3 regions of the Desulfitobacterium chlororespirans DSM 11544 genome follow, and region 2 is predicted to be linked to each of the others. Evidence: riboswitches for the same ligand, from Rfam matches in the RefSeq annotation. Region 2 holds a riboswitch; each other region holds the start of a gene.
What was found. Region 2 has a riboswitch for molybdenum cofactor ahead of BUA14_RS22955 (heterodisulfide reductase-related iron-sulfur binding cluster). Riboswitches for the same ligand answer to the same signal wherever they lie in the genome.

Region 1 (10,843 bases), on a different contig from region 2:
TCTCCGATGACCTGGACTTTGATGATATTGGTGGTCCCTACTTTACCAACGGGAACGCCTGCGGTAATGACAACCACATCACCGGTCTTAATCAGGTGATGGGAAATCGCCTCATTCACAGAAACAGATAAGAGCTGGTCCGTGCCTAAGCTCTCGGGAATCAGCAAAGGATAAATGCCCCAGGTCAAAGAGAGTTGGCGGGCTACATGAACAAAAGGTGTGGCAGCAATAATCAGGGAGGTGGGACGGTACTTCGAGATCATGCGGGCCGTCAACCCGGAATGAGTAGGAGTAAGAATGGCGGCCGCTTCCAGATCTCTGGCTACGGTATAGCTGGCATGGCTGATCGCTTCGGCAATGTTGATATGGGGCTCATAAATCTTCCGCGGCTCATAATGCTTTTCGATCTGCAGAGCTATCTTATTCATCATCTCGACAGCTTCCACCGGATACTGTCCGGCAGCCGTCTCCCCGGAAAGCATTATGGCATCGGTACCGTCTAAAATGGCATTAGCCACATCACTGGCTTCCGCCCGGGTCGGCCGCGGGTTGCGGATCATGGAATCCAGCATCTGTGTAGCCACGATGACGGGTTTACCCAAACGATGGCATTTTTCAATCATGTCTTTTTGATGAATGGGGACCTCTTCTACAGGCACCTCCACTCCCAGATCCCCGCGGGCTACCATCAGTCCGTCGGCAACCTCCAGGATCTCATCTAAATGCTCGATACCTTCGCGGTTTTCAATCTTAGCGATAATCTTGACATTGGCTCCTTCTTCCTCCACCAAACGCCTTACGGCCAAAATATCGGCAGCTTTGCGGGCAAAAGAAGCAGCAATAAAGTCGATTCCTTCTCTTAAGCCAAAGATAATATCATCACGATCTTTTTCCGTAATCGCCGGCAGCTGAATCGGAACGCCCGGCACATTGACCCCTTTTTTCGATTTAAGAACTCCGCCATTTTGGATTTTGGTGATGATCTTTCCTTCTTCGCTGGCAATGACTTCAAGGTCGATGAGCCCATCATCAAGAAGGATATGCGTACCTTGATGAACCTCCTGCCAAAGCTGAAGGTAGGTTATACCCACTCGCTCCGCGGACCCCAGAGTCGATAGATCGGTATCAAGAATAAATGTATCACCGCTGTTTAATTGAACTCCCTCCTCCGGAACCGTTCCCGTTCTGATTTCCGGGCCTTTGGTATCCAGAAGAATCCCCAAATGAACACCGAGTTTCTGTGCTTCTTCTCTTAAGGTGCGCATTCGCTTGCCATGCTCACTGTGGTTTCCATGGGAGAAATTTAAACGGGCTACATTCATGCCGGCCTTAAGTAATTGGCGAATCTTCTCATTGGATTCACTGGACGGTCCGATGGTGCATACTATTTTGGTGCGGCGCATAGATTACCTCCGTCGTTTATTTTGTAGAATGTCAGAAATCTGCTATAAAAAACCATCATAAAAAGTTTACTATTCTTTTCCACAAAAAGATAGAGGCTTCTTATAGTCCTTGGCCGGCGATGTATTCGGCCAAGTCCACAATCCGATTGGAGTATCCCCACTCGTTGTCATACCAGGCCAGGACCTTGACCATGCGCTCTCCCAGCATCAGCGTAGACAGCCCGTCAACAATAGCACTGTGAGGGTTGCCATTAAAGTCGTGGGAAACTAAAGGCAGCTCGGAATAAGCCAGGTAGCCTTTGAGGCTTCCCTCGGCGGCTTCCTTAAGTTTTTGATTTACTTCTTCCTTGGTGGTGGAACGGCTTAAATTAGCCACAAAATCAATAAGCGAAACATTAGGGGTAGGAACCCTCACCGCTAATCCTTTGAGCTTGCCCTTTAAGTCGGGAAGCACCAGTTCCACCGCCTTGGTAGCCCCTGTGGTTGTAGGAATCATCGATTCGTAAGCCGCCCGGGCCCGCCGCCAATCCTTATGCTCCAAATCCAGAATCCGTTGGTCATTGGTCACCGAATGGGTGGTGGTCATCATGCCCTGCTCGATCCCAAATTCTTCGAGTAAAACTTTGGCCAGGGGAGCCAAACCATTGGTGGTACAGGAGGCATTGGAGAGGATATGGTGCTCAGCGGGGTTATAGAGCTGTTCGTTTACCCCCATGACAATCGTGATATCTTCGTCTTTTCCCGGAGCGGAAATGATCACCTTTTTCGCTCCGGCCTGGAGATGCAACGCCGCTTGCTCCCGCTTGGTAAAGCGTCCCGTAGCTTCAATCACCAGATCTACCCCCAGCTCCCGCCAGGGAAGTTTCCCGGGATCTTTTTCCGCCAAAAAAGTCACCTTTTGGTCCAAAACTTCAAGAGTATTTTCTTTTACCTCAACATCATAAGGCAGGATATCGTGAATTGAATCATACTTGAATAAATGACCTAACAGATCCGGACTCCCCAGATCATTAACAGCAACAATGTCCAGGGAACTTTTTCGTTCCAGGATTGCCCGCATGGAAAGCCGACCGATTCGCCCAAAGCCGTTAATTGCAATTCGCACACTCATTCAGGAAAACCCTCCTTAAAATCAACCTTCATATCCAAGTTATAGTTCCCCAGCAAGATAAAAAAATTGCACAGCCTGTTGCTCTGCATTAGTAAGTCTTGCCCCTTATCTATAGAATACCTGATAAAATGTCTATGGTCCAGACTTTATGAATAATTTTCCATGATCGACTTTAAAATAGAACGGCGTTTCTCATCTATAGCCTCAAAATCCATGGCTGGGATATAATATTCTTCCAGTTGATCATGGAGGGTTTTGGCCCTTTGCGAGTGGGATTGGGCCCGCAGTATGCTCTCTTCAACCCTGCTTCGGCACGAATCAATAAACTCTAAGGTGCTGACCAATCCTGTTCTATCAAGGCCACTGTCGAAATCAAGCGCATGATGGGTACCGCTGAATTCCGGATGATAGGGATAATGCTCTGAAGAGATCACCAAAGCAGTATACAGCTCAGGAATAAGGAGCAGATCGATCTTATCCGGCTCAAGGGCATTATGATAGATTTCCAGATCATAATTGAGAACTTCAGCCTCCTCGGCCAGGCGTGCCAAAAGGGTCGATTTTCCTGTTCCGGCCTGCCCCTTTAAAGAATACAGAAAATCCATGCCTTGAATAAGGCTGTCAATATGTTGGGTTCTGCCTTGAGGAGTATGAGCCCAGGCAAATAAATGACGGGTTTTGCCGGTGCCTTGGCTTGACGGGGTTTTAAAAAGCTCATGCTTCGTTTTAAGGTAGATTTGATTGATCGTTTGCCAATCCTGATAGGGCTTAATATAGAATTCCCACTCATCCATGGCGTTTTTGGCATCCTTCAAGGCAAAATAAGCGCTTTCAAAGCAGCCGCTGATCTCCTGACTGCAAGCAATAATCTCTTTTTTGTAAGGCCGGATCAAGGATTCATCCCAGTATTCGCCCAGATTAATGATCTCGTCAACTGCACCGGGGATCTTGGGGTCCACCACATGGGGAGCAGTACCGTCCAGTAAAGCAATCCCCAGCTCCGGAATAACAATACCGTCTATGGACTGATTATCGGAGGAACAACAATGATACTCCAGATCAAAACCTGCTTTGAGCATTTCTTCCCCAATTTTTTTCATGAAGGTCGATTTTCCCACACCTGGGCCACCCTTGATCACATAGATATGCCGGGCGGTAGCGTCCGCCAGGTAATGATAATAGGAGTAAAAACCAAGATAAGTAACACCACCGGGGAACATTTTTCTAATAACTGGATTCTTGGCCATAAGGACTCCCCTTTCCATGCTATATTCCTGCAACACTAAGTATATTCATGAACAGGTTCAAGCGTGACGAAAATCCCTGTCGAATGTATAGAAAACCCGGTTTCACCCGAAGACACTGCCGACCCGCTTGTTTGCCTTTTAATCACGCATCCAGAAAGGCGAAATCATTGGTTGCACTTATGCTGGAGGAAAGTATAAACGAAGTTATACTTTCTAACAGTGAAAAAAAGAGGGAACAGTTGGACTGTCCCCTCCCATGGTTTACGGATGCCTGTATCCTTTGTAGTCGTAGATGTTCCGCTCTTTTTGCTTATCATACTCCTGATAATGGGGGTCTCTCACGGTAACAGGAGATTTTGGACGTGAGACTTTTTTATGTTTTCCCATGCCGTAATCCGCCCTTTCTACGCTATAGTTTGAGCACCCATGATTTATTCTGAGTTAATTTGCTGATCAATATGCAGTTACCTAAAGTTAAAGATTAATCTCATTAATGATGATGATGGTGATCATGACCGTGACCGTGGTGATCGTGGTCATGACTATGATTGCAGACAGCATTGGTGGAGACGAAGGTCCCTGCCCCATAAGATTGAGCTGCCTCCAAAGCCGGGCCATTGGCTCCTCTTAACACCTCTATTCCGGCATTTTCCAAACCGGTGATGGCTCCGGGGCCAATCCCGCCACAGATAACAGCTTCCACGCCTTTTGACTTGAGAAGCTGGGCGATTCCTTCATGCTGGTGCTGGAAATCAGCCGTGTCAATCCGTTCCTGACCGGACACCTTACCCTCTTCAATGAGGAAAAGGGTAAAGGCCTGACTGCGGCCAAAATGAGCATTAACCTTCTCCCCTTCTGTAGGGATGGCAATTTTTTTGTTCATGAAATTCTACCTGCCTTTCGATATGTATGTTAGATAACCCCTCAATAGTTTAAGTGTTACAGAATACCGGGGGATGTCAAGCTTATCCTAACTCCCTTATTTGCAATTGTCAATCTTTGATAAAGCGTGTAAAATTCTAGTAAAGTCTGGAAGGGAGGATTCATAATGTGGGAATCTCCTCATGAATTAATGAATGCTTTGGAACAGGAAGGTTATATCCTTGATCAGGATAAAGGGACCACTTTATTTTTGGCCCTGGCCCTTCACAAGCCCTGTCTTATTGAAGGACCGGCGGGAGTCGGCAAAACTCAGCTGGCCCTGGCCCTGGCGCGCAGCACCGGCTGCAGACTGATCCGCCTCCAGTGCTATGAAGGGCTGGATTTAAACAAAGCCCTTTACGAATGGGACTATGCCAAACAATTGCTGCGCCTGCAGGTGGGAATCTCCGGCTGGGAAGAGATTAAGGAGAATATTTATGGGCCGGAGTTTTTATTGGCCAGGCCTTTGCTGCAAACTGTGCTTGCGGAAGAGCCTGTTATTCTTTTAATTGATGAACTGGACAAAAGCGATGAAGAATTTGAAAGCTTTTTGCTGGAGCTGCTTGCCGAATTTCAAGTCACCATCCCGGATGTAGGAACCTTTAAAGCCCAAAATTCCCCCATAGTCCTCTTAACCAGCAACAACACCCGGGATCTTTCCGAAGCTTTAAGAAGGCGATGTGTTCATCTGCTTTTAGCTTATCCCGATGTGGAACAGGAAATGAGGATTCTCGCTCAGCGGTGTCCGGAAATTGCCGCGGCCTTAATTCAGGATGTCTGTGAATTTGTGGCCAAAATCCGCAAGATCCCTTTGCGCAAATTGCCCAGTGTCTCCGAAAGCATGGACTTTGCCCGTGCCCTCCATATTCTGCGCCAGGACTCCCTCGATATGCAGCAATTGTCAGGTACCCTATCCATACTTTTAAAATATCCCAGTGATTTGGCGAAACTTGAGGATCGTTTAAAAGCCTGGCAACAGGAAGCTGCCAGAAGAACCCAGGCCTAGGACGGGGTGCAGTCATGAACGAATTAACGATCAACGGCTGGCAGCTGCTGAAGCTTATCTCGGCACTGCGCTCAGTGGGCATCGATATCACGCTGGACGAGGTTCAGGATGCTTTAAAGGCCTTAACCCGGTACCCGGACCTGGCACCTAAGCTCGTGCTTAAATCTCTCTTCATCCATCGCCAAGAAGATCAGCCGCTTTTCGACATGATCTATGAACTCTTGGCTTCAGCTCCATCCTCCTCTCCGGATTCAGAACCTACCGCCCCGGGGCAATGTACAGGCTCAGATCAAGAGGAGGCTGGGGATGGCTCCCATCAGGGCATCGGTACCGGGCAAGGAGGAATCACCCTGCACCTTAAATCAGCGGAAGAGTCCTCTCCATCCCGGGCAATTTCCTTTCAAATGCCGGATCTCCACTATTTGATGGGCCTTAAAGGGTTCCCCAGTACCATCGAGGAAGAAGAAACACAGGAACTCGATTTGGGAAAGCAGGTCAGATTCATCCTGGGACAGTCAGGGTTTTTGACTTGGTCCAATTCTTTGGAGCTGGCTAAAGGCCGGGGGGAAGTCCCGGAAGATCAGTGGCTCAAATTTGAAGCTTATCGGGACTTCTGGCAGCGCCGGATTCACCAGGTCCTTTGGCAGGAACGCTTATCCGAGCAAAACCGCTGGGACAGCTTCCGTGAAATAAATTGGCGCTTTAAGCCCCTGAATTCATTTACCGCCGCTGAAGAAGGGATGGTCCAGCAAGCGCTCCGGCAGATGGGCAACCAATTGGCCGTTCACCGGGGCTTGCGGAAAAAAAAGGCTCCCCGGGGCAGACTACGCCTCTCCTCTTTGCTCAAAGAAATGGTGCGGGGTAATGGCTCTGTCTTTCGCTTCGAGTATGAAACCCCTGCCTTAAAGCATCCCGAGCTCATTGTCTTATGCGATGTATCCAATTCCGTGGCTCCCTTCTCGCAATTCCTTCTCTACTTATGCCAACGCATGAAATCCCGCTTTCGTAAAGTGCGGCTTTACCTTTTTATTGATGGACTCTGGGATATCACCCATGAAGAATGGCTGGCAAGCGGTGACTCCATGGCCGAGATCCGTTCCTGGGGCCGTAAGCATTCTTCCGGCTTTACCGATTATGGCAAGGTATTTAAAGACTTTGCCCGGGATGTTTTGCCCTCACTTTCCACTCGGGGGACCATCTTGATTATGGGAGATGGCCGCAACAATTTCCGCCCTGCCCAAGCGGACTATCTGCAGGAGATCCAAGGGAAGGTTAAGCATGTCTTCTGGCTGAACCCCTTGGCTGAAAAGGATTGGACTTTGCCGGACAATCTTATGGGTGAGTACAGGAACTATTGCACCCGGGTTTTTCCCTGCCGGAACCTCAGCGATTTATGGCGAATCTCTAAAAAAGTCTTCTCCTGAAGAAGCGCCAGCTCTTTTATCAACAGTCCATTGCTCAGCCAAATTACCAACCGGTTGGTAATTTGGCTGAGCAATGGTTGTAAAAAAGGGAGCCTCACCGACTGCTTTAAATTACCTAAAGCCGTTGGGTGAGGCTCCCTTACCTTGCACTATCAGAAAGTATAAGCTTGCGCTATATACTTTCTAAGCATAAGGGCAACCAGCGACTTCGCCTCCTTCGTAAGTATGCGTTTAAGGCACGGCGAAGCCGGGTTTTCTTTAACACTTATTTGCCGAAGGAACAGTGGGGATAGGTACATTCCGGACACTCCAGGCACAAGCCGCCATGACCGTATTTGGCAATTTCCAGGCGGGTAAGCCGCTCACCGGCCAGGATGCGGGTGGCCACCAGATCAAAGACCGTTTTTCTTGAATACATGACACATCCGGGCAAGCCCAGAATCGGGATATCATCCAGGTAAGCCAGCAACAGCATGGCTCCGGGAAGAACAGGAGTACCATAAGTGATCAACTCTCCACCCAGACCTTTGATAGCTGTAGGGGTTAAATCATCGGGATCCACGGACATGCCGCCGGTGACCAGAACCATTTCCGCGCCTTGTTCGATATGCTCGCGGATGCGTTCCTGAATCATCTCCACATCATCGTCGGCGAAGGTTTGCCCCAGCAGGACAGAACCCCATTCGGCCACTTTTCCCTGAAGAACCGGTCCGAATTTATCCTGGATCCGGCCATGGTATACTTCACTTCCCGTGGTCACCACCCCAACCTTTTTGGATTGCAGGGGGCGGATTTGCAGAATGGGTTCCCCAAAGCGGCGGGCGATTCCTTCCGCTTCGATCACGACATTTTCATCGATCATCAAAGGAACCACTCTGGTCCCGGCTATCTTCTGCCCTTTCTTCACCGGGCGATGATTATGAAGAGTAGCGAGGATAATATATTCTAACGAATTCAGGGCATAGATCCCTTCTTCCGAAGCATAGATTAAGCCATCCTCTTCAGCAATCAAATTGACCTTTCCCTCTTTCGTTTCACTGAAGGAAAGCCCCGGACCGGCCACAGCTTTGGCCAGACGCTCCGCTGCTTCATCTTCGTGAATAAGACCCGGAGTCTGATCCCACACAAAAATATGCTCTTTTCCCATACTAAGCAGGGTTGGGATATCCTCCTCTTTGATCACATGCCCCTTTCTAAAGCGGGCGTCTTTTGTTTTTCCTGGGATAATTTGTGTCAGATCGTGCATAAGCACCGATCCGATCGCATCCTGTACTTTAATCTTCTGCATAGGGGTTCCTCCTTTTCTTTACGGAAGGCATGTTCATTTCTAAGCACACCCTGGTTTCAGACATTTCTGAAACGGCCAAAATTCCGTAGATAGCGTGAGACTTGCTTCAGTCAGTAGGAAATATGGCTCGGCCATTCCCTATTATAAACCATAAGCAGCGATCAGGGAATGTCTCACTGCTCAAGAAAATGGTTTTTTCGAATTTTAAAGGGTTTCTGCCAAGGGATAGAGAATTTTCTTCATAATATACTTCAATAGTTTATGAGAGGAAGAGAAGTATGGCTAGTAATATCACCGGGTTTGAAATATTTAAAAGCAATCCTAACTGGCAGGAACTGCCCGATTCATTTTGGGAGTTTTGTTCTGCTCACGGGCGGGTGCGCCATTATGCGGCAAAGCAATTCCTTTTCTTTTTCGGTGAAGAAAGCAATTCAGTTTATTTTTTACTCAAAGGCCGCATTCAAATCCTGCTTATGAGTGAATTTACCGAAAAAATTTTCCGGATTCTGCAGCCGCCCGCGTTTTTTCCGGAAGTTGTTTTAGATAATAAAGCTTATCCTTATGCAGCCCTCACTGCTGAAGCCTCCGATGTTTTCGTTTTGGATCGCAAGGCACTGGTCCAGTATTTTAAGGAGAATCCTTCCACCCTCCTGCCTTTTTATCAAAACATGGCTTTGGATCTCCGCAGAGCCTACCGGCAAATTAAAAACATCGCCCTGGGGGATGCTCGTTCCCGGCTGGGGGCCAAACTCTTTGCTCTGGCTCATGTCCACGGCCAGGAGACCCCTGAGGGAATTCTGATCACTGTTCCTCTTACCGCTACCGAGCTGGCGGGAATGTGCAGCTTAGCGCGGGAATCCGTGAGCCGCATCTTAAGCCAATTGCGGGATTTAGGAATACTTAAAATGGAGAAAAAACAAATCACCATCAGCGATTTAGACCAGCTGAGGGGCTGGATTCACGAACGCCAAAACTCTTTATAAAACCTTACAGATGTGGTCGACGGTCCAGAAAATGAGTAAGCCTTTCCTGAGGCAGGCCATTGTCTATATAGTCTTCAAGGATGCGGCCAATGATCCGGGGAAGTTCAGAAGTCTGAAGCTTTTCCCTGGACAATCGCGCCAATTGGGGATGCCTTCCCAGGCGTCCACCGAGATGAAGAGTCCATCCCGATTCCCCGGGAAGGATTTTGCCTGTGGGGCAGGAACGCACACAATCCCCGCAGCCAATGCACTTCGTCGGTTCAAATTCCAGCTCTCCCTGCCAGGATAAGGCACCTTCCTGACAAGAACGGCAGCAGGCCTGGCAGCCCGTACACCTTGCCTCTGTAAGCTTAGGCATAAGAAAACCGGTCAGACCGATATCTTTGATTTGAGGCTGGGAACAAGCGTTAGGACAACCGGCTATGCTTATCTTCGGTAAATGATGATAATGAATCACCGGAAACTTCTGCTGCAAATGGGATAATAAATCCAGATCTTTGAACATCTGCTCTAACTGCTGGTGTAATAAAGACCAGTCCTGAGCAGATTTACCGCAATTTTTCCGACAATGCTCCAGGACAAAGCCAGGATGATCGATCATTATGCCTCCTCCATTGCTCATCATTTGAACCTATTGTACCATTCTCAGGCTCTGGTGCTGTGTTTTGGGTCACACTTCTCAAATTCATAGCGGCAAATAAAAAGCATAGCCATTTGACTATGCTTAAACTATCATTTGTGTTGTTAAGCCTTACTCGCGTCTGTCTGCTGAGGGATATGCTTGCCTTTCCTCTCCGAAATCAATAACCCTGTTAATGTCAGCACAATTCCCAATACTGAAGCTCCGGTAATTTCCTCATGCAGCACAATAACGGCAGTAATAACGGTTATGACGGGAACCAGATAAATATAAACGCTGGTTTTCACTGCACCCAATAGTTTCACCGCCGAGTTCCAGGTTACAAAGCAAAGCGCCGATGCTCCCAACCCTAAAAACAGGATATTGAATAGGTTAGCCGGTCGTGTTAGTTCAGTTATGTCTGGATTGAACCCAACTATGCCTAAAGCGGGTATCATAAACATCAACCCATAGAAGAAAATTCTCCGTGTTGCCTGAATGGTGTTGTAGTGAAACCCGCTTATTTTCTTTGTCAAAACAGAATAGGCGGCCCATACCACGGCAGCTAAGACGGCCAGGATATCTCCCAACGGATTCAGTTGCAGGTTGTTGCTTCCGTTAAAGCTGATCAGGATAATCCCGACAACCGCAACGCTGAAACCCATGAAAAACCGCAATCGCAAGGTCTCTGTCTCTAAAAACAGATGAGCCAACAGGGCGGTAAAAAACGGTGAGATTGCGACAATTACCCCTACATTGGCGGCAAAGGTATAGGTCAGGGCTATATTTTCGAGCAGGAAATACAGGGTAACCCCGCATAAACCGGCAGCGGCAAAATATA
Region 2 (10,843 bases):
GCCTAAGGTCGTCTGGGTTAGGTCATTGGTGCCGAAGGAGAAGAAATCGGCGGCTGTGGCCACTTCATCAGCGGTCAGGGCAGCCCGGGGGACTTCGATCATGGTGCCTATGGTATAAGAGAAAGTTACACTCTGTTCTGCCATAACAGTTTGGGCCGCCTCCTCGGTGACTTTGCGGAGTTTTGCCAGTTCCTTGACATGGATAACCAGCGGGATCATCACCTCCGGATAGATCTCATAGCCTTCCTTAACAAGGCGGGCCGCTGCCTGGAAAATCGCCCGGGCTTGCATAGCATAGATCTCAGGGAAGGTGATCCCCAGACGGCAGCCCCGATGCCCCAGCATGGGGTTCATTTCGGATAGGGCACGGACTTTTCTCAGGAGAGCCTCTTTCTCATTCAGTTCTTCTTCATGACCTCCCTGCAGTTTCAGCTTGGTGATATCCACCACCAGTTCCTCGACATTGGGGAGGAATTCATGGAGGGGAGGATCGAGAAGACGGATGGTTACCGGGAACCCGGCCATAACTTTAAGAATCCCGTAGAAATCCTCTTCCTGCATAGGCAGAAGTTTGGCTAAGGCTACTTCTCTTTCCGGCAGAGTCTGGGCGAGAATCATTTCCTGAACGATGGGTATACGGGCCGGATCCATAAACATATGCTCAGTCCGGCAAAGCCCGATGCCCTGGGCTCCAAAATCCCGGGCCTTTTGAGCATCACGGGGGTTATCGGCGTTAGCCAGGACCTTAAGTGTGCGAATCTCATCAGCCCAGCCCAGTAACTCCTTGAACTCTTCGCTGAGCTCCGGATCAATCATGGGAACCGCTCCCTTAATGACACGGCCGGTCGTCCCGTCGATGGAGAACAAGGTTCCTTCCGGATAAGTGACCCCATCAATGGTTACCGTATTATGGGCATAATCAATCCGCAGGGCCTCACAGCCGCATACCGCAGGTTTACCCATATGGCGGGCAACCACAGCGGCATGGCTGGTCATGCCCCCCCGGCTGGTCAGAATCCCCTGAGCTGCCAAGATCCCATGGATATCGTCCGGTGTGGTCTCAGTTCGCACTAAGAGGACCTTCTCGCCGGTGTGACCCAGGCGCTCAGCCTCATCGGCATCGAAAATAATCTTGCCGGAAGCTGCCCCCGGTGAAGCGGGAAGTCCTTTGGCAATAACCTCTAGTTTAGCTTCACTGTCCATACGGCGGTGGAGCAACTGGTCTAACTGACCAGGCTCAATCCGGGCAATAGCTTCTTCCTTAGAGATAACTCCTTCCCGGCACAGCTCCACGGCGACGCGGATGGCTGCCGGAGCAGTACGTTTCCCATTCCGGGTCTGGAGAATATAGAGCCGGCCCCGCTCAATGGTAAATTCAATATCCTGCATATCCCGATAATGGGCTTCCAGGCTATTGGAGGTCTCTACGAATTGAGCATAAATCGCTTTGTTCTCATCTTCGAGGCTTTTGATAGGCTGAGGAGTACGGATACCTGCCACCACATCCTCACCCTGAGCATTCATAAGATACTCGCCATAAAGAGCTCTCTCACCTGTGGAGGGATTGCGGGTGAAGGCTACTCCCGTACCGGAGTCGTTGCCCATGTTGCCAAAGACCATGGATTGCACATTGACTGCCGTGCCGATATTATCGGGAATGCTATTGATCCTCCGATAGATAATGGCCCGATCATTGTTCCAGGAACGGAAAACGGCTAAAATAGCCTGTTCCAGTTGCTTCATAGGATCTAACGGGAAAGGGCTGCCTGTACGGCGCTGAATGAGCCTCTTATACCCCTCCACGACTCCTTTGAGGCTCTCTGCCGTAAGCTCCGAGTCGTAATTGACATTTTGTTTTTCCTTGGCTTCTTCCAGAATTCTCTCAAATTCATGATGCTCTACTTCCAGCACCACATCACCGAACATTTGAATAAAACGCCGGTAGCTGTCATAGGCAAAACGGGCATTCTGAGTAGAGGCAGCAAGACCCTCTACTGTCTCATCATTAAGTCCGAGATTAAGGATGGTATCCATCATACCGGGCATGGAGAATTTCGCTCCGGAACGGACGGAGACCAACAAGGGATTGTCTTTGTCCCCGAATTTTTTCCCTGTAGCCTTTTCTATATCTCCTAAAGCCGGACCAATCTGCTCCCATAGCCCTTCCGGCAGGTTGCGACCCAGGGCATAATAGTCATTGCATGCTTCTGTGGTAATAGTGAACCCTGGAGGTACGGGCAGCCCGATATTGGTCATCTCTGCCAAATTGGCACCCTTACCGCCTAATAAATCCCGCATGGAAGCCTGACCTTCACGAAATAAATAAACAAACTTCTTAGACATTTCGCTCCCCCTTATACAATATCTCCAGTATTCTTGATGCCGTTTCTTCAATAGCCTTTCCCGTGGCATCAATGATCGGGCAACCTACTTTACGCATAATCCCCCGGGCATATTCCAGTTCTTCCACAATGCGCTCATAATTTGCATAATCCGCACTGGATCCTAATCCTAAAGTCCTTAACCGTTCCGTGCGAATTTGATTCAATAGATCCGGCTTTAACGTCAAGCCAATGACTTTCTGTGAGGGAACTCTGAAAAGTTCCTGAGGCGGAGAGACTTCAGGGACCAGAGGAATATTGGCCGCCTTGATGCCTTTATGGGCCAGGTACATGCTTAAAGGGGTTTTTGATGTCCGGGAAACTCCGATCAGCACCACATCCGCCAAAAGCACTCCCCGGGGATCCTTGCCATCATCATATTTTACCGCAAATTCAATGGCATCCACTTTACGAAAATACTGTTCATCCAATATATGAGTTACATTAGGAGTATAACTCGGCAAAAGGCCGGTCTGATCGGCAAGCATCTTAATCAGAGGGCCGAGAATATCCACGGTTCGCAATCCATAGTCTTGGGCTTTTTCTTCTAAATAATTCCGCAGTTTTTTTACCACAAGGGTGTAGGCAATAATCGCTTGCTCCTTGGCTGCTTCTTCGAGAATTTCGTCAATGTGGATTTCATCCTGCACATAGGGTACCTTGCGGATTTTGGTCCGAATCCCCGAAAATTGAGCTGCCGCTGCCCGGCTGACATATTCAGCCGTCTCACCCAAAGCATCTGAAATTATGTATATGACAGGCATTTCCTTTGTCACTGTACACCTCCGAGGTCAATTATTAGGGTCCAAAAGGTCATGATTGGGCACCTAATGACCCGATCTGAACAAAGAGTTTTGTAACGTTCGTCTTGGTGAAACGTCCTATGACTTCATAGCGCTCCTCACCTTTTTCATCAATAAAGGCTTCTACAACAGGCAAGGTGTCAATTTGATGCAGGGTTAATTTCCTTGCTGCTTCGAGAACCGGTTCGTCCGCTGTCGTCATAATAATATTAGGCATCCGGGTCATAATGATACTCACGGGAACCTGCTGAAGATCGGTTTTACCCAGGGTAGATTTAAGCAAATCTTTCCGGGACACCATTCCCCTTAAGGTTTGGCCTTCCCCAACCACTGTCAGACTTCCCACATTTTGGGTAAACATAGTGACTATGGCATCATAAATACTGATGCTTTCCCGGATAGATATGGGAAGGGATTTAAAATCACCCACCCTGAGCTGGCGAAGTCGATCCATATAAGGTGATGTTTTCTTCTTCTCCTTATAAAAGTATCCTACCCTCGGTCGGGCTTCGAGGACCCCTGCCATGGTTAAAATCGTCAGGTCAGGACGCAGGGTCGCTCGTGTCAAATCAAGCTTTGCAGCGATTTGTTCCCCAGTAATTGGGCTTGAATTCTTTACGATTTCTACAATTCTTGCTTGACGTTCCGTAAACTCCAACCCTTTTCACCTCATTCATCTCTCACTCGTGTATACATATATTCCTTATACGTGCTAAATGTGACATACTAATCTGCGCAATACAGATAAATATTCCACACAATTTTTCTATTTCCTTCAACTTATAGTATCCAATTCAAAAAAAAATAACGGCGCTTCTGCTGAAATTATGCAAAAGCGCCGCAGTGGTTTATCCAATTATGCTAAGAGGCTGAGATCTCCCAGGCAGCCGAGGATGGCGACGCATTCACCGAGGAGAGCCAGACGGGCTTGCTTGAGGCTCTCATCTTCCACCATGATCATGACCGCATTAAATAATGCTTCAATCATGGGGATGAGTTCAGAAGCCAAAGCATAGGCTTCTGCGTAGTCACCCTTTTCAATCAGGGCGGCAAAAGCTTCCTGTCTCTGGACAAGAGCTGCAGCCAGGGCAATTTCTGTAGGATCGATAAGATTCTTAGGGTCCAAAGGCTGAGTTTGAGCCTTTTTACTGAGATTCAAGCAGCGAATATAAGCTTGGGAGTAGGGAATGAATTCCGTTGTTTCCCGCTTGGCTGCCAGAACTTGGGCCTTCCTGGCTGCCCGCGTGATTTGATTGCTGCCCTGGGCGAGGACCGCATCAAGGGTATCGTAACGCGCCCCTTGCTCCTGAAGCACAAAACGCAGCCGCTGCTGGAAGAAATCCTGGAGAGCACTTTGCAGATCGGCTAAAGGAAGCAGACTGATTCCTTGCTCAGCAAAGCTTACATAAGAAGCAGCAATCAGCTGTTCCAAAGAGATATCCCAGCCTGCTTCCAGAATGATCCCTACGACCCCTTGAGCTTGACGTCTTAAGGCATAGGGGTCCTGAGACCCGGTAGGCTGAATCCCGATGCCAAAGGCACCCACGATCGCATCCAGCTTATCGGCAACACTGACGATTTGTCCGGTGTAGGATTGCGGCAAGTCATCTCCAGCGAAACGCGGCTGATAATGTTCAAGAATGCCTGTGCAGACTTCGGGCTTTTCACCAACCATGCGGGCATAATCCGCTCCCATAATCCCTTGAAGTTCCGGAAAATCATAGACCATCAACGTCACCAGATCCGCTTTGGCCAGCAGTGCCGTCCGCTCAACCAAGTCCTGCTTTTCGCTCTCCATCCCCAGCCGAGCTGCTATCCCCCGGGCCAGGGTCCGCATCCGCTCGACCCGCTGGCGGACACTGCCTAATTTCTCATGGTAGGTGACTTTATCCAGCTTTTCGACTAACTCAGCAAGAGGTGTTTTCTGGTCTTCACGGTAGTAGAAGGCCGCATCTTCCAAGCGGGCTTTGAGAACTTTCTCATTCCCGGCCTTGACCTTCGCCAAGGCATGATCATCCCCATTGCGTACGGTAATGAAATAGGGAAGCAGCTTGCCTTCTTTATCCCGTACGGGGAAATAGCGCTGATGCTCTTTCATCGGAGTGGTGATCACCGGTTCCGGCAGATGCATATAGTTCGAAGCCACTTCGCCGAGCAGAGCGGTAGGATATTCGATGATATGGGTTACTTCATCCAAAAGATCGTCATCCTTTTCCACATCTCCGCCCACTTTAGCGGCGAGGGCATGGATTTGCTCCCAGACGGATTGGCGGCGCTGCTCCGGGTCCACCATGACAAAGGCCTGCAGCATTTGTTTTTCATAGTCCGCCGGATTATCCAAAGTTACAGGTCCGCCTAAGGTACGATGTCCCCGGGAGGCTTTTCCTGCTACCAGCCCCACAAACTCAAAGGGGATGACCTCACTGCCAAATAAGGCAACGATCCAGCGAATGGGGCGGGCAAAGCGGAACTCCAGATCGGCCCAGCGCATGGGCTTGGGAAAATGCAGTCCGGTGATCAGATCGGTGCAAAGCTTGGGTAATAATTGCAAAGTAGACTGGCCCAGCTCAAATTTCCGGGCATAGACATAGGACACGCCGTTTAATTCCTGAACGAAAAGATCCTTGGGCTCCACCCCTTGCCCCCGGGCAAACCCTTGAGCAGCCTTGGTAGGGTTCCCCTCCGCATCATAAGCCGCTTTGACGGCAGGCCCTTTGACCTCTGCTGTAAAATCCGTTTGTTTTTCGGCCAGGCCTTGAATAAGCACGGCAAAACGCCGGGGTGTAGTGTAAACTTTCAGGTCTTGATAATCCAGACGCAGATCCTGACAGTGTTTTTGGGCTTGCTCACGAAGTTGGTTCAGCACTCCCGGGGCAAATTTCGCCGGGATCTCTTCTGTGCCAATCTCTAAGAGAAAATCCTTAGCCATCTTATTCGGCCTCCTTTCCGGACTGTTCTTTGAGTAAGGGGTAGCCTAAGCGTTCACGTTGCTCTACATAGGCCTGAGCGCAAAGACGGGCCAAATTGCGGACCCGGGCGATATAGCCCGTTCGCTCGGTCACACTGATGGCTCCGCGGGCATCGAGAAGGTTGAAGGTATGGGAGCATTTCAGGACATAGTCATAAGCAGGAAGGACCAATCCTTTCTCCACGATCCGAATGGCTTCCTTCTCATACATTTCAAACCAGGTTTGCAGGGCTTCTACATCGGCGGCTTCAAAATTGTAATGAGAATAATCGATTTCGTTTTGGAGGTAGATATCGCCGTAAGTGATATCTCCTACATACTCAATATCATAGACACTCTCTTTGTTTTGAATATACATGGCCAAACGCTCGAGACCATAAGTGATCTCGGCACAGACCGGTTTGCAGTCAATCCCCCCGCATTGTTGAAAGTAGGTGAACTGAGTAACTTCCATGCCATCCAGCCAAACTTCCCAACCTAACCCCCAGGCCCCCAGAGTCGGAGACTCCCAGTTGTCTTCCACAAAGCGAATATCATGCTCTTTGGGATTAACGCCTAAACGCTCCAGACTTTGCAGATAGAGCTCCTGAATATTATCCGGCGAAGGCTTAATAATGACTTGGTATTGGAAATAATGCTGTAAACGGTTGGGGTTTTCCCCATAGCGTCCATCCGTAGGACGACGGGAAGGCTCGATATAAGCCACTTTCCATGGTTCAGGCCCCAGGGCACGTAAAAAGGTGTTGGGATTAAAGGTTCCGGCGCCTTTTTCCATATCATAAGGCTGAGCAATGATGCACCCTTGTTCTCCCCAAAATTGATTCAGGGAAAGGATCATGTCCTGAAATTTCATGGTTAACCTCCCTATTTTTTACTACCTAATCTCTTGAGCTACCACATTAAAGAAAACTTGGCTAGGTGAAGGCGGCTGCCTGGTTGCCTTTATGCTTCCTGTAAAGCAAAAAACTCCCGCCCCGTAGCTTTCGCTACAGGGACGAGAGTATCCTTCCCGCGGTTCCACCCTGCTTGATCTCCATATAAGCCACCTGGTTCCCAAACTCCTGAAAAGGCAGCTTTCAAGGAAATCCTCCTTCTTTAAAACGTGCTCCAAGTGCCCTGATCCGCTTACCCGTCTGGTTTCCACCCTGCCAAACTCTCTTAAGGGATACCCGAATCTTCCTCTCATCATCGCACCATAGGATTCAATTTGGAAATAATTATAGTATGATTTGGTTCTTTTGTCAAACTAAGCTATCCTAATCCCATGCTCTTTTTCAATCATAGTCAGCACTGAAGCAAGTCCCTTCGCCTGGGAGTAGTAGATCTTCTTATTATATTTTCTGGCCACATCTTTGGCATCCCACATGCTGGAATGGGAACAGACCATTTGCACGATAATCACACAATCTGTGTCCTTGATGAGATTTTCCAGTACCTTTTTGTTGTTTTTTTTGGGTACGCCGTCGTGGAAGCGCAGTTCGATATTTTTCAGCTTGCCCATGGATTTGCTGTGCCGCTCAAAATTATATCCGCCTATGATCGCTAACTTCATTTTACCAAACTCCTTCCTGTAAAGTCTGGATACTCGATTTCTTTTCATTGCTCGTCTCAGCCTCATTGTATTGAAACTCATCACAAGGTTCAGAAAGCAGGATAACTTCGAAGTTTCCGCCATACCGGCGATATTTATGCTGGAAGTTATAAAAACAACGGGGACAACTTGTCACGATCTTCTTTATTTTCAACTCATGCCAAGCCGTAATATTTCTTTGGCTTATTAAATCTGAAAGCTCTCCATAGCCCAATTGGCAGGCTTTATCCCCACAACACCACTGATCTTTACCCAGAACGGCAAAATCGATTTTTCTATCCCTAAGCAACTGCATACAGACCATGTTCCATTCCCATTTTGATCTGTCAGCAAAGGAATTACATCCGGGAAAAAACAAATATTCGGCATCAGGTCTTTCTGCAAAAGTCGGTATCCCCAACATTTTTATACAATTTAGTCCCATCGTTGACCAACCTTCTTTCTCCGTGTTTGCGGACTCCAATCCAACCGCCCTTTAAAACGCTAAAAGGCTCCACTTTAACGAAAGTGGAACCTCTATTAAACCCAACATATTGGGAATCCACCTCCTTTTCAAACGTGAAGGCATAGCCATTTCTGGATATACCCCGAGGGCATACAGCCCTGGCCGACCAACCATGGATGACTCTTTAGGTTGTTCCGGCTCGGAGATCATTATGAAATTTTTCTCAATTATTATTTTCATTATATATTGAGTTTAGTTATGTTTCAATAGGTTTTGATCATATTGATTTTAATCATTAAAAACACTGCTGCAGATATAAAGCAATGATGAGAGGGAGAGCATCCCGATTTTCCCGACACACAGAAACCAGCTTTACCTTGGGATGGCATCTTATCCGGTCTGTCCAGCCGCTGCTGGCCTGCTTGAGCACGCCAAGAATCGGAACCGGACCTTCTATGGCCGCTAAGATCTCCTGCTGAAAGACAAGAGCTTCCCGCTCCAGACTGCCGCATTCATCCATCACGATAAGCCGGGCCTGGTTTCCGGCACAGCGAACGAGCTCTGCCCCATACCCATCGAACCGCTCCGTAAAGACTTGGGGGGGACTATTTTCACAAAAATGAACCACACTGTTTTCTTCCTGATAGACTTTCTCTCCCGAGGCCGCAGCCAGATAAAGCCGCCGGTTGGGAGAACCTCTGTCCGGGCCAAAGTAGGTTCTGAATCCTGCGTAGGTTACGTTGCAAAGAGCCAGTGCCTTATCGACGATAGTACTTTTGCCCACTTGGATCTCACCGGTCAAAAAGATGTGCATTTACAGCCTCCCTTCGATTTCAAATATTCCTACAGCCTTTTGGCGCGGCAGATAGAAGGGAAAATCTTCTTTGCCTGTTTCCACAAGACGTTCCGATAGAAAATCTTCCAAATCTCCGGGGTTGATATCATGGGATTGAGTCCTGATAAAGTCCCGGGCATCTTCCTCCGACCGGAAGGGCTGGCCAAATTCAAAAGCCGTTTCGGTAAGGGAATAAGGTATGCCCTTGCTGTTCAAATTTTCCTCTACCTCTTCAGACGTGTTTTTCTGGAATTTCCGATACTTTTCCGGATAGAGCTCTGTCTGGCTCTTTCTGCCCACCACAGCGATAAGTCTTTTACAGCGGGGCAAGAATTGTTCCAACTCACGACTGCCGAAAAAACTGATAAAGATAACATCCCACCGCTCCTCGATGGCGTTGCAATCCATCAGCACAGGGGTGATATTTCTGATCTTTTCAGCCTGAATCCTTTGTCTAAGCATCTCAATGGCATAGGGATGACTGTCGATGCAGGTAATGCGGTCAATGTATTTGCTCAGTTGTGAATCCACCAGTCCTATTCCGCAGCCAATATCACATAAAGAAGAGTACTCAGCCACTTTAGGGCCTACCAACTCAGCAATATTCTTGAAAAAACCGGTATACCTTTCCGCGTCCTGATACCATCTCACCGTATTTTCATTCCATTCGAAATTCATCCTGCTCCCCCTTGCTTATTTTTTTATCGTCACCTTCTGTCCCGCGGAATATATCTTCACTTTCTCGGCCCCGGCTACGATTCGAAAAGCCCGGGCATTATCTTTAACCATAAAGCCTGAAAGCTCTTGAAGCCCATGCTCAAAAAGTACAGGAGCCAACGGGGTCCCCGGGCCAACCAACGTGATCCGTCGGGCGTTCCTTGACAATTCCAGGAGCCTGGGCAGCGTCTTATCCACTACCGAAGCGCAAGTGATATAGACATAGTCACACTCCGGCAGAATAAACTCACTGGCCGGCAGGGGATAGTCCCCTTCCTCCGGACTCCATTCCAGAATAGAAAGATCGCAGATCGGCTCCAGAAGGCTTTCCAAATGGGGGAAGTGACCCACTACTCCAACCTTTTTACCTTTCACTTCATTCTGGGACATGATAAAGGGGTCGTTCATACGGTCCTCGACCCTTTTGGCATCCGGGAAGACGACACCATGTTCTCTTGCTACTTGAGGATTGTTGTAATAGGCGTTGATGGCCGCCAAACCGATGGAAGCTTCAACATAATTCCAGGACTTGACGCAGCCGGCTGCTACCCGCAATGGCAGGCCTAACAAGTTTTGGGTGAGCATGGGCATTCTTGTTTCAAAGGGGCGATTGGGGCCCAGACCCACTCCGTTCCCGCTGCGAATCACCGAATGGGTCGTTCCGCAGACCAGCTCATCCACCAAAAAATCTTCAGGAATCCCGTTGAGCATGGCGTCATAGATTTCCCACATCTTCCGCACCTCTTTTCCTCATTGTTCCATCCTTATAGTTATTGTTCACTCCTTATTCAATGACCGCCCAATCCGGCAGCTGGTCAATCATCTCTCCCAAGCGCAGACGGTTTCTCAATTCCCCCAGGACATTATCCAGTTTTTCGATGGTTTTTAGGCTGGCTCTTTCTTCCTCTGTTGTATGGATGACTTTGGCAATTCCACCGTCCTTAATCACAATCCGTTTATCGGCGCTTAAGCCCAGGAGGGGATCATGAGTGGAAATCAAGATAATCTTTTCCCGATCGGCTAAGAGGGTGATGGCTTGCCTCCGATCAATTCCCGCGTTCTCTATTTCGTCGATCAAGACAATGGGAGACTCGCTGATAAAC
Region 3 (10,843 bases), on a different contig from region 2:
TAAACAGAGTCTGGTAAGAAGCACCGGAAACGGACAGGGCCCCTCCCACCAAAATGCCGAGGGCGATCCTGGGCAAGCGCACCTGCATAACCACCGTTTCCAGGGTGGAATCCCAGTATTGGGGGATGGGTAAAAATTGGGAGAGGATGATATCCATGACCGTCTGCGGCGGAATCGGATAGCGTCCGACCAGAAAGGAGCCGAAAAACAGTACCACCGTTAAAGCCACCAGAAGAAGGATCTTGACACTAAAATATTCACTGTTTCTGATCTTCAATCTTGACTCCCCTTTATAGATTTTCAGGCCCGCACATGAGCTCCACTTCAACTTCTTCCCCTGCTTGATACCCCGAGACACCGATGGGCACGATCAAAATTGCATCCATTTTCAGCAGGGAGTCGGGCAGATTCCGATCCCAGCCCAGAGGAGTGGCTTCATAGCCCCCGTCCTTCCCGGTCACCATCATCCTGAAATAGAATTCGTAATCAGGTCGCTTCTCAAGAGCTTTCGTTAAGCTGACTTTGACTTTCGGCCGCTGGGGTGCCGGCAGTCCGTAATAATGATGAACCAGACCGGAGACACACCAATCCATGGCCAAAAACGTGGCAAAAGTAGGTCCGGGCATATTGATCACCGGTTTACCATTGATGATGGCCATACCCACCGGTCTGCCGGGAATAGCCCTGACCCCGTGCCGGAAAAGATCGGCCCTTTTCCTCAGGAGAGCGGTGTTGAAATCCTCGGCGCCTCTGGATGAGCCACCGTTGATTAAAACAAGATCAGCGGCCTGTAGGGCTTTATCCAAAGCTTCCGCCAATTCCTCAGGCTTGTCCTTGATAATGGGATAGCAGGTCACATCCGCTCCCCATTGCTCCAGCAAAGCGGTTACCATCAGGCTGTTGCTCTCGATGGTTTGACCGCGCTCCGGTCTGATTCCGGCTGTAATCAGCTCGCTGCCGGTGGGGATATAAATGACTCTGGGCTTCCGGAGCACTTCCAAATGATAAATTCCGCTCAGAGCCAGCATGCTGAGGTGCAAAGGAGTCAGCCTGACCTGAGCGTCGACGATCAGATCACCCTGCCGCACTGCTGTTCCTGCCGCTCCTACACAGTCTCCTGCTTTCAGAGTAAGACCCTTGGCCAAACCAAGCCGGCCGTCGCTGTCGTAATGAGTATCCTCGACGGGAATAACCGTATCAAACTCATCGGGGAAATCATCTCCGGTATCGGCCTGAACATAGTCCACACCTTTCACCCAGTCCGAGGTATCGGGGACGCCATTAATAAAATCACTGGAGCGGACCGCAATGCCATCCAACTGGGAGATGCGGTAAACGGGCATGGTATTTTGAGAGTAGAGGGGTTTTGCCGTAACCCGCCCTAAAGCATCTTTTAAGGAGACCCATTCCCTTTCCTGTTCCGGATTCCAGGAGCTGGTGAGCAGCTCCAAAGCATCCGCTCTGGTGATAAACGAATTCGTATCTTCACTCATGTTGTTTCTCCTTTGCTTTGTTAAATTATTCTTTAATTGCCGTCACTCCAGCTCAAAATGAGCTTTTCAAATTCTCCGCCGAGGAAAAGAGGCACATCCTGCCAGTGCAGCAGGCTGGATATGGCCGGGTGCGGGAGGCTATGGCCCTTAAGCCCGGCTGCGGCAGGAATACTGAGAATCAGCGGATCGGCGATAAGCCTTGTATAAACGCCGCTGCGCAAAAGCTTAATCAGCTGCTTTTCGCTTTTCAGCAGCAAATCGCCGGGTAAAGCCAATTCCGGTTCCAGGTCAAAGAAGCTGGCCACGGTGATCTCCTGCCGGCAACCGGCTTGCCGGAGAGCGGCCCGCAAAGAATTGGCCATCACCTGATCGCCGATAATCAGCAAAGCCCCTGTTCCTTCTGCCGCCGGCCAGGCTCCGCCCTCGGCGGCTGGGGTGCCCTTGAGCAGACGATTTTGTTTATCCGCCATGGTCTGCCCTAAAGCCTCCAGCACAATCCTGCTGTGCCTTATCCCTAAAGGAGCCGCCGCCACATAGGGAATACCGTAATTTTTATAGAGGTATTGGGCGGCCGCCCAACCGGACTGGGATACTACCAGATTGACCTCCGCGGCGGGGGCCCGCCGCAGCTGATCCAGTTCCGTCCCCATCCAGAAACTCCCGCCGACCTGGAAGCCATTATCCTCCAGCAGGCGAATTAAGTCTTTGCTGTTATCATTGGCCGAGAAATCCAGGGGAGTCAGGCCTAAAATATTCACCTGTCCGGCAGCCGTTGGGATTCCGGGGACAGCGAATCGCTGGAGCAGCCGCAGGTGGGCGGCCGAAATTCCTTTGTTGTAATAAGAAAATCCAGTCGTATCAAATCCTAAGGCCGCAAAACCGCTGCGCGCCTCAATCTCCCGGGCGATACCCTTCATATCCCTGCCGATGATCGCCGGCACAGGGCTGCCCAGAAGAGCAATGAATTCCGGCTTGAGCTTCTCTGCCGCTTCAATCGTTTGGCTGATCAGCCGTTCTTCATCCCCCAGCACTGCTTCAATGGTTCTTAGATTGGAACCAAAGGTGCTGCGCGTGCTTTCCGTCCAGCGGGGTTCGTCATAGGTGACATAATTGCGGGTACAGCATGAGGCATCATCGATAATGATCAGACAGTTCAATTCATACAGCGCAGAGCAGACTCCGGAGTAATCGCTGGCAAAAGGCGGGAGATAGACAGCTAGCCGTTCCATGATGCTCACTTCCCCTCATCCTTTTTCTCATTCAGGTGTTCCCAGTCCGCTGACCTGGCGGCAGCTTTGCCCATCAGCCCCATCAGCTTGCGAATACCGTGGAACCCATAATGGGATTCGTCATTGAACATATTCACAAAATACCTGGCCTTCAGCAAAAAAGCGCAGTCATAGCCAATTGCCATGCATTCCTTGTCCAGGCCATAACCGGCAACGGCTTTGACACCCTCCCGGTTGATAACGTTGACCTGAGGGTGATGATCGGCCAGCCATTGCCGCTCCTCAGCATCCTCCCGGGGAGAATGGGGGGCAAAGACCGCCTTCACTTGAAAGCCGTAGCCCAGAAGAGCCTTGGCCAAGGCAAAGGGCCGCATAGAGGCGGAAGAATCCACAACAATCGGAATATCCCCCACCATTTCTCTGGCGACTATGATGTCCAGCAGGGTCTGCCGGATCTCCCCGCCAAAATCCGGGCAGGGCTTGCCCAACAGGTCGGCGAGATCTTGATAATGCTGCAAAACTTCCTTTATATCATAGGAAACCGGGTTGTCATAATAAGGAATGCCCAGCTTTGCCGCCATGTTCTGAGCGGCAACCTGACCCATCGGCATCAGGACCAGGTTTAACCGGCTGGAGGCCATCTTCTGATAGTCCGCAAAGGTCTCACAGGTGAAAAGCTCCCGTATCGTGTCAATCCCCCACTCCTTCAGGACAGTAAACAACTCGCTCTCCGGGTCGAGGGAAACATAATTGCCGATGAAATTGAGGCTATTTTCCTTTTGCTCCGTATACTCCAGCAGCCCATACATCTGGTTATGCTTGCGCATGCCCTGGGATATTTTTTCATCAGCCACCACGGGATTGATATGGCAAACTGTGAAATAAAGCCCGGGAAAACGGCTTTTCAGCTCCCGCAAAAGAGCTTTTTCATCAGTACCCAGAAAATCGTCGATACAGTTGAAGTACAGCACAAAGGCCTTGGGCACCGGCTCCAGCACTTCCAGGAGCTCCTCCACCGCATCGCCGATATTCTCCACATATTGTCCGGAAACCGCATCCTCTTCCCCAATATATAGAAAGGAGAGAAACTCCTTTTCCCCGTTTTGCAAAGCGCGGATAGCGTTGCGGCGGCCGCAGGCCGTGGGGCAGATATGGAGACTGTGGCTTTCCGGGATGCGCAGAATCGTTTTTGACCTGCTCCGGTTGGGAATATAATAAAGAAGATTATTTTGAACCCTTTTACTCATGTCCGCACACCTCAAGGAAGCGCCGGGCCAGAGTGCGGTAGCCTTGGGCAATCTCCGTTTCCGGAAAAATCTCCATAACCGTCTTGCCCTGCTCTTCCCCCTTCTGGATCTCGGCCGCCCGGGGAATAACGGCAATAAGCTCGCCCTGGGTTTCCGCCGCCAGCTGCTGCACCAACTCCAGCTCCTTGTCCACATTGCGCCGGTTCAGGATCAGCCCTCCGTAACGGGCATAGTCCCGGCTGCGGAAATTGGCCAAAGCTGCGGCGATATTGGAAGCTGCATACATAGACATCATCTCTCCCGAGGTAACGATAAAGACCACATCCGTATATTCGCCCCGCAGAGGCATGGCGAAGCCGCCGCAGACCACATCCCCCAACACATCGTAAAGCACGATATCCGGCTGGTAGACTTCATAAGCTTTCATTTCCGCCAAGGTATCAAAAGCGGTGATAATTCCCCGTCCCGCACAGCCGATGCCGGGCATGGGACCGCCTGCTTCCACACAAAGTACCCCGTTATAGCCCTCCTGTACAAAGTCGCTCACCTGCAGGTCATCCCGTCTGCTGCGCACCAGCTCCAATACGGTGGGAATGGCCCGGCCCCCGGTCAGCATCCGCGTGGAATCCGCCTTGGGATCGCAGCCGATCTGCATCACTTTATAGCCCATCTCGCTCAAGGCCACCGCCAAATTGGAGGTGGTGGTGGATTTGCCAATCCCTCCCTTACCGTAAATAGCTGCTCTAATCATGGTTTATGCACTCCTTACCCGGTGGGATTGTCCTGCCCAGTTTGACTGCGCTGCCTGAGCGTCTTTTCGCCGCAAAGCAGCCGTACTGTAGCTGGTTCCCCCTTTTTTAGCAAACGGTCCTCAGCTTCCTCCATCAAAATCCCCGTGGCATTGACAAAACAGTCCACTGTGTCTCCCATCCGGATAGGAACAATCTCATACTCCTCTCCGGTCCAACTGAGACCTACATGAGCATGACGGCCGGAGCGGATTCCACTTTGGTAATCCTCATACAGCCGGGCTTTGATCTCCGGCCGCTCATAACACGGACAACCCAGAAAGCGTTCCATAATCGCGGGCAGGTACTGCTCAGCCTGAGTCAGAGCCGCATGAGGAGGCGCGGGAATTCCCACGACACATTTTCCCTGAATTTCTCCCAGCAGCATGGCTTTCCCACCAGGGTTGAATCCCATGCCCTGGACCAGCACTCTGCCCAGCTTTTCAACAGCCTGGACAGTATAATCTCCATACCGGGCTCCGCTGCGGCCCAAGCCCCCGATCAGGATCAGCACATCACAACGGGAGATAACCTGCAGAATAGCCTGGCAGATCAGATCTTCCCCATCCCCTGCCACCGGTTCTGTCCAGGCCTCCCCGCCGCATTCCCGAAGGATCCCTGCCAAGAGAATGCTGTCCGACTCCACCACCTGTCCGGGGCCGGGCCGGCGGCCGGGTGCCACCAGGTCGTCCCCCACCGGAATGATGGCGGCTTTGGGCTTTTTCCATACGGTTACCGTTTCCACTCCGGCAAAACGCAGGATCGAGAGATTCGCCGGGTTCAGGCGGTAATTGGCCGGAACAAGCCGCTCACCCTCCCGGATGCTACTGCCTGCCCGCTTGATTCCCTGCCCCGGTGCGGGCAACGCCTTGATTTCCACTCTTCCATCTGTCCAATGCTTTACCTGTTCCAAAGGGATCACTGTATCAAAAGGCGGTTCGATCACCGCACCCATCGCCCGGAGACAAAATTCATGTTCAGCCAGCACCCGGCTGCCGCTCTCAAGCAGCTTTTTAGCCTGTTCCCAGTTCACCATAATTCCGTCATGCTGAGCGGTATCTGCCGAAGGCACCGAAAAGGCTGCATAGGTCGGTTCCGAAGTCACCCGGCCCAAGGCTTCATTCAGTGGTACGAATTCCTTGGCCAGTTCAAATTTGGCCTGGTCGAAAAGGATCGCCAAGGCCTCATCCCGGGAGAACGGATCATTCTGCTGCCGATGACAGCGTGTGGCACAACCGATACAGGATGAGGAGGGGCAGCTGATGTGATCATGCTGATTGTTTGCCATGGTGTTTCTCCTTATAAAAACAATACCAACAGAAAAAGCGGCCTGCCTTTCCAAAGCAAAACCGCCCGATGATGAAAACAGCAAAAGCCAGCACCCGATCTGTCAATCCTGTATTTTCTGCTTCCTTTTCATCAGTGAAGGCCAGCTGGTTTCCTGACTGACCCCGTGAGCGGTTTGCTCAGGCTCCTCCGTCATGAGATAGTCTTTTAGACAAAGGAGCTCGGAAAACTATTCAATTTCATTGTTTGTTCATGAACATAACATAACATAAATCAACACAAAAATAAATATCCTGATTTTATTTTACATTAAATTAGGTTATATCCAGTTATGAAATTAGGTTATATGGAGTTATGTTTTCACACAAAAAAAGAAGTGCCTGATCTCAAAGCACTTCCATCTCGGTAAAGGTCAGCCCTGTCAGCTCGTGTCTTTTATAGACTTCAACAAATCGTTCAGAGCAATACACAGTAACTCCGTAGCCCTTGGCCCTGAACAGATCCACTCCCTTGAGGGATTCTTCTCTTAAATAAAGGTAATCCCGCGCTTCAATCCGCTCCTTGCTCTCGGCACTATAGGTTTCATAGCCGCATTCCGGACAACGATTGAGCAGAATAACATTTGATTTTTTATAAAATTCGGCGCTGACAGCGACATGAAGCTTGTAATAGGCCGGCGGCTCTTTGGATATCTTATGGACTCTGATGCCCTGGCGCCTGAGCTCCGTTAGCTGCAGATCCGATAAATCACGGATGGATAGTACATGGGCTTTCTCTAAGCTGTACCCCGTAATCTTTTCTCTTTCCAGGACGTCCTTGGCCTTCCCGGAGATATGATTGATATAAAACCAGAGAAAATCAGGATAATTATCGTTAGATAAAGCAATAGGTGTATCGGTTCCCAAATCATGCATTGTGCTTTTTTTCCATTCTCTTTGGCATAGGGGACAATGGATTTCTTTTCTTGGCCATTCGGTTACACTTACCCCATAGGCGTAGGGCTCTTTTTCTCCTTCATCAATTTCCAAACAATAATAGCGCATCCCATCACCTTCCAATATATACTCTACTTTCCAACATATACTCCGATAATAAAAAAAAGAGCCGGTGTATTCGGCTCTGGCAGACATCATGTAATAAGGTAAAGATGAGCGATCATCCTACCCTTAAATTCACCACACTTATTCTCCCCCGAAAACTTGTGTTTCTGGAATGGGGCAGGTATCCTGACTTGAACTCATCCTCATCCCTTACCTTCCCGGTTTTCACCAGTGGATCCTCTAAGGGGCTCGTCCTTCTTACAGTAGCGGGGCTGTCCCGGCTTCGCACCGGAGTTCCCTATTAATGCATTTAAGCAACCCTATTCCGCCTGATATTCAGTTTTTCCTTATAATCAACATTATATCAAGTACCACTGTAAGTCAACAGAATATTTTGCCTACAACAAAGAGCATCACTCAAAATGAGCAATGCCCTTGAGGCTATCTAATGCAGTTGCAAAATCGGATTCATATCCTATTTTAGCCCCCCATTCCACTATAACCTTTCATCTGAAATTCCCAAACGTTTGGGAATTTCGAATGTCATTAACCCATCAACCGACTTTAATCGCCCTCTCATGGCAGTTATTTTGACACATTTTACAAGCTATACAGGCGGATTCATTGCTGACATAGGCTCTCGAATTACCCTTGACTTTGATCTTTAATTTTCCAATCATATTAAGCTGATTATAATCTGCCTGCTTAACTTCTTGTAATTCCAATACTTTAGCCGGACATTTACTGACACATAATCCGCAGCCATCACACCGATTCAGATTGATGTTTACACTCATAAATCAACACTCCTAAATTAAATTTTATGGATTAAACCGGTAACCGGTTCCCCAGATGGTCTCTATATATTCCGGGTTAGCCGGGTCTCTTTCGATTTTCTTCCTGATCTTTTGAATATGAACCGGGACGGTTGCCAGATCCCCGTAGGACTCCGCGCCCCAAAGCAGATCAAAGATGCGCTCCTTGCTGAAAAGTATATTCGGGTTGGAAGCAAAGAAGAGCAGGAGTTCATATTCCTTGGCGGTGAATTGAACTTCTTTGCCATTGACATAGACTTTATGGGAAGCGGTATTGATTTCCAGTCCACGGTGATTGATCACTTCTGAGCTTTGGTGTTTACCTGTCAGACGTTCGTATCGTTTCAAATGGGATCTGATGCGGGCCATCAGTTCCGCGGGGCTGAAAGGTTTCGTCAAATAATCGTCGGCACCGTAATCCAGTCCCCTGATTTTATCAATATCTTCACTGCGGGCCGACAGGACTATAATGGGAATCTCCAACTTCTTGCGGACTTCTTTAATGATCTCAAAACCATCCAACTGGGGCAGCATTAAATCGACGATCAGAATATCATAAGTCCCGGAGACAGCTTTCTTCAGCCCTGTTGCTCCATCCAAGACGATATCCACTTTATAGCCGTTAAGCTGCAGATAATCTCGTTCCAGTTCGGCAATATTGACATCATCTTCAATGATCAGAATATTTTTCATTACCATAGGCCCTCCCATCCTATTGTTACGATTGAGCTATATTATTTCGAGCAGAACGATGTGTATTAAGATGATTTAATAATAGGCAGCTTTATGGTAAAGCAGGAGCCGGCCTCACCTGTACTGGCAACTGAGATTGTGCCCCTCTGAGCTTCAATCAGCTCCTTAGCTATGGCCAAACCCAGCCCTGTACTTACGAAATCTTTGGAGCGCTCCGTGTCAATCCGGTAAAAGCGGTTAAAAATATGGGGCAGCTGCTCTTCCGAAATCCCCGGACCATTGTCGGCAATGTCGATACAGATATCATCTTTCTGAGCATATAACTCCATTGTCACCTTTAAATCCTGCTCCGGCCCATATTTCATGGCATTATCGATGATATTGCGGATCCCTTGATACACCCGCTTCCCATCAATATTGACCGTATAATCCCGATCCGTTCTTTTCTGATAGGAAAATTTGAATTGTCTTTCTTCAAACTCAAACTTTAACTCGGTAGCTAAATCGTCCAGGTAGGCGCCTATACTCAGGACTTCATAATTCATCTCCACTTTGTCCATATCCAGCTTGGAAAACAAAAACAGATCATCAATCAGCTTATTCATATACGCAGTATTGCTGTAAATCGTCTCCAGGTAACGCTTTATTTTCTCCGGTTCGCTGACGCACCCCTCAAGAATTACTTCCAGATAGCCCTGGATCGAGGTAATCGGCGTTTTTAGATCATGGGAGATGTTGGCCACCAGAGTCTTTCGGTTTTTCTCATACTCCTGATTGCTTCTTTCGCTTGCCTGCAGTTTGGAAGCCATTTCATTAAAGGCGTAAATCAGCTGCGTGAATTCATTTTCGACTTCCGGCTCAATTGACACTTGATAATTTCCTTTGGCGATTTCGTCAAAACCCTGCTTTAATTGTTCCATCGGTTTAAAGACCCGCTTCTCCAGGCGCCGGAAAAAACCGAGCTGGAGTATTTCTCGGGTAATGAGGATCAAGGCAAAAAATACAGCAATGGCTTTGAGCCCGATCCATTGAAAGAGCAGGTATAAAAGAAGCAAATTCAAAACGACGCCGACCGGGCGCAGAAACTTTATGGACCTGCGCAATTTCTGAGATTCCCCGTGCTGCCTGCCTTTATGAAACTCCTCATGATACAATTTATGAAACTTTTTATCTGGTCTCAATCCATCACCCTCTACCTAAAATAACCCTTAACATCAATCCACCAATTTACTTGTTTTAATTTTACTTCATTATTTTAAATATCTTATAAACCAATTATAAAAACTTTATAAAAATCAAGAGGAATTTTATTTTTTGTTCCTGCCTGCAAAAAAGCTGACTGCCACAATTTTCGCGGCAGCCAGCTTTTGCTTTTTCCTTTACTATGTCCCTAAACCCGGTCCAATACCCTCTATCGCTCGTAGAGTCATAGGCATAAAACAGGCAGGTCTTCTGACTCTGCAACATTTGACCTGTAGCCAAGCAGAAATGAAGAACAGGCTTTCCCCTTACCTTCTGTTCGGATTACCCGGAAACCACCCTTTTTTCACCCGTTTTTCCTGCTCAAAAATTTCATGGATGCTCCAAAGACAGGAAAAGCCTATAACACTGATGATTGCGGATAACATATAGTTAGCAATGAACAGAGAAGCGCCTATCAAAGCTATCCCAGCAACTAAGAATAATGGCCAGATCCTTTTTCCGAAATAGTACTCGCCTTTGATGACAATGGGATGAAACACGCCGATGATGATAAAAGCCATTGCCCCGATGATCGCACCTTGAAAACTCATCTGAATGCCTCCTCTAAGCTCAATTAACTCCTTTAAGATTATTCTGTTTGCTCTGTCGTAAAAGCCTCGTCCAGCATACTTACACTAGAAGTTTATTTTAATCTTATTGCACTATTTTGTCACTAATAATAATTCAACATTAAATTTCCCCAGTGTGGTCAATGCTGTCGGGATGCTACTTTCCATCAAAATGGTTCCATCAGTGGCGAAATGGTTCGTCATATATTTAAAGCTTTGATATAAGATAACTAATTGCCGCAACTTCTGAATCTCTATCTCCGTCTGAACAACGATGCCATCGCAATCTTCCGCATGACCTGACGATAACCACTCATGTCTACCGGGGTAATTATCATTCAACCTGGGCCACCAGCGGCGGATATGCACCCGTTGCGAACACCTTGTTCAGCAGTGCTAATGTGCAGGCCTAAAGAATAGAAGCACTCCCATTGATCTGC

Region 1: linked by a shared signal. The riboswitch ahead of BUA14_RS21000 (molybdopterin-binding protein) and the one ahead of BUA14_RS22955 (heterodisulfide reductase-related iron-sulfur binding cluster) in region 2 are both predicted to bind molybdenum cofactor.
Region 3: linked by a shared signal. The riboswitch ahead of BUA14_RS25865 (molybdopterin molybdotransferase MoeA) and the one ahead of BUA14_RS22955 (heterodisulfide reductase-related iron-sulfur binding cluster) in region 2 are both predicted to bind molybdenum cofactor.

The regions. Positions count from the first base shown of each region.
Region 1 is NZ_FRDN01000014.1:117,460-128,302, forward strand. It holds gene pyk (pyruvate kinase) at 1-1,403, opposite strand, end outside; gene gap (type I glyceraldehyde-3-phosphate dehydrogenase) at 1,504-2,514, opposite strand; gene BUA14_RS20975 (PRK06851 family protein) at 2,661-3,761, opposite strand; gene BUA14_RS20985 (NifB/NifX family molybdenum-iron cluster-binding protein) at 4,252-4,644, opposite strand; gene BUA14_RS20990 (AAA family ATPase) at 4,810-5,688, shown strand; gene BUA14_RS20995 (VWA domain-containing protein) at 5,703-7,112, shown strand; gene BUA14_RS21000 (molybdopterin-binding protein) at 7,378-8,400, opposite strand; molybdenum cofactor riboswitch at 8,393-8,545, opposite strand; gene BUA14_RS21005 (Crp/Fnr family transcriptional regulator) at 8,679-9,383, shown strand; gene BUA14_RS21010 (4Fe-4S dicluster domain-containing protein) at 9,388-9,984, opposite strand; gene BUA14_RS21015 (DMT family transporter) at 10,128-10,843, opposite strand, start outside.
Region 2 is NZ_FRDN01000016.1:152,565-163,407, reverse strand. It holds gene ppdK (pyruvate, phosphate dikinase) at 1-2,343, opposite strand, end outside; gene BUA14_RS22980 (pyruvate, water dikinase regulatory protein) at 2,336-3,157, opposite strand; gene ccpN (transcriptional regulator CcpN) at 3,195-3,842, opposite strand; gene glyS (glycine--tRNA ligase subunit beta) at 4,041-6,113, opposite strand; gene glyQ (glycine--tRNA ligase subunit alpha) at 6,115-7,005, opposite strand; gene BUA14_RS28160 (hypothetical protein) at 7,095-7,232, opposite strand; gene BUA14_RS22960 (DUF2325 domain-containing protein) at 7,399-7,704, opposite strand; gene BUA14_RS22955 (heterodisulfide reductase-related iron-sulfur binding cluster) at 7,706-8,146, opposite strand; molybdenum cofactor riboswitch at 8,273-8,405, opposite strand; gene BUA14_RS22950 (nucleoside-triphosphatase) at 8,484-9,002, opposite strand; gene BUA14_RS22945 (class I SAM-dependent methyltransferase) at 9,003-9,701, opposite strand; gene BUA14_RS22940 (DUF364 domain-containing protein) at 9,717-10,472, opposite strand; gene BUA14_RS22935 (ATP-binding cassette domain-containing protein) at 10,525-10,843, opposite strand, start outside.
Region 3 is NZ_FRDN01000023.1:148-10,990, reverse strand. It holds gene BUA14_RS25890 (FecCD family ABC transporter permease) at 1-277, opposite strand, end outside; gene BUA14_RS25885 (molybdopterin molybdotransferase MoeA) at 291-1,493, opposite strand; gene BUA14_RS25880 (nitrogenase component 1) at 1,526-2,722, opposite strand; gene BUA14_RS25875 (nitrogenase component 1) at 2,728-3,969, opposite strand; gene BUA14_RS25870 (nucleotide-binding protein) at 3,962-4,720, opposite strand; gene BUA14_RS25865 (molybdopterin molybdotransferase MoeA) at 4,735-6,045, opposite strand; molybdenum cofactor riboswitch at 6,151-6,283, opposite strand; gene BUA14_RS25860 (double-CXXCG motif protein) at 6,431-7,087, opposite strand; cobalamin riboswitch at 7,244-7,422, opposite strand; gene BUA14_RS25855 (4Fe-4S dicluster domain-containing protein) at 7,639-7,881, opposite strand; gene BUA14_RS25850 (response regulator transcription factor) at 7,906-8,592, opposite strand; gene BUA14_RS25845 (sensor histidine kinase) at 8,658-9,773, opposite strand; gene BUA14_RS25835 (DUF4491 family protein) at 10,101-10,385, opposite strand; gene BUA14_RS28905 (hypothetical protein) at 10,497-10,745, opposite strand.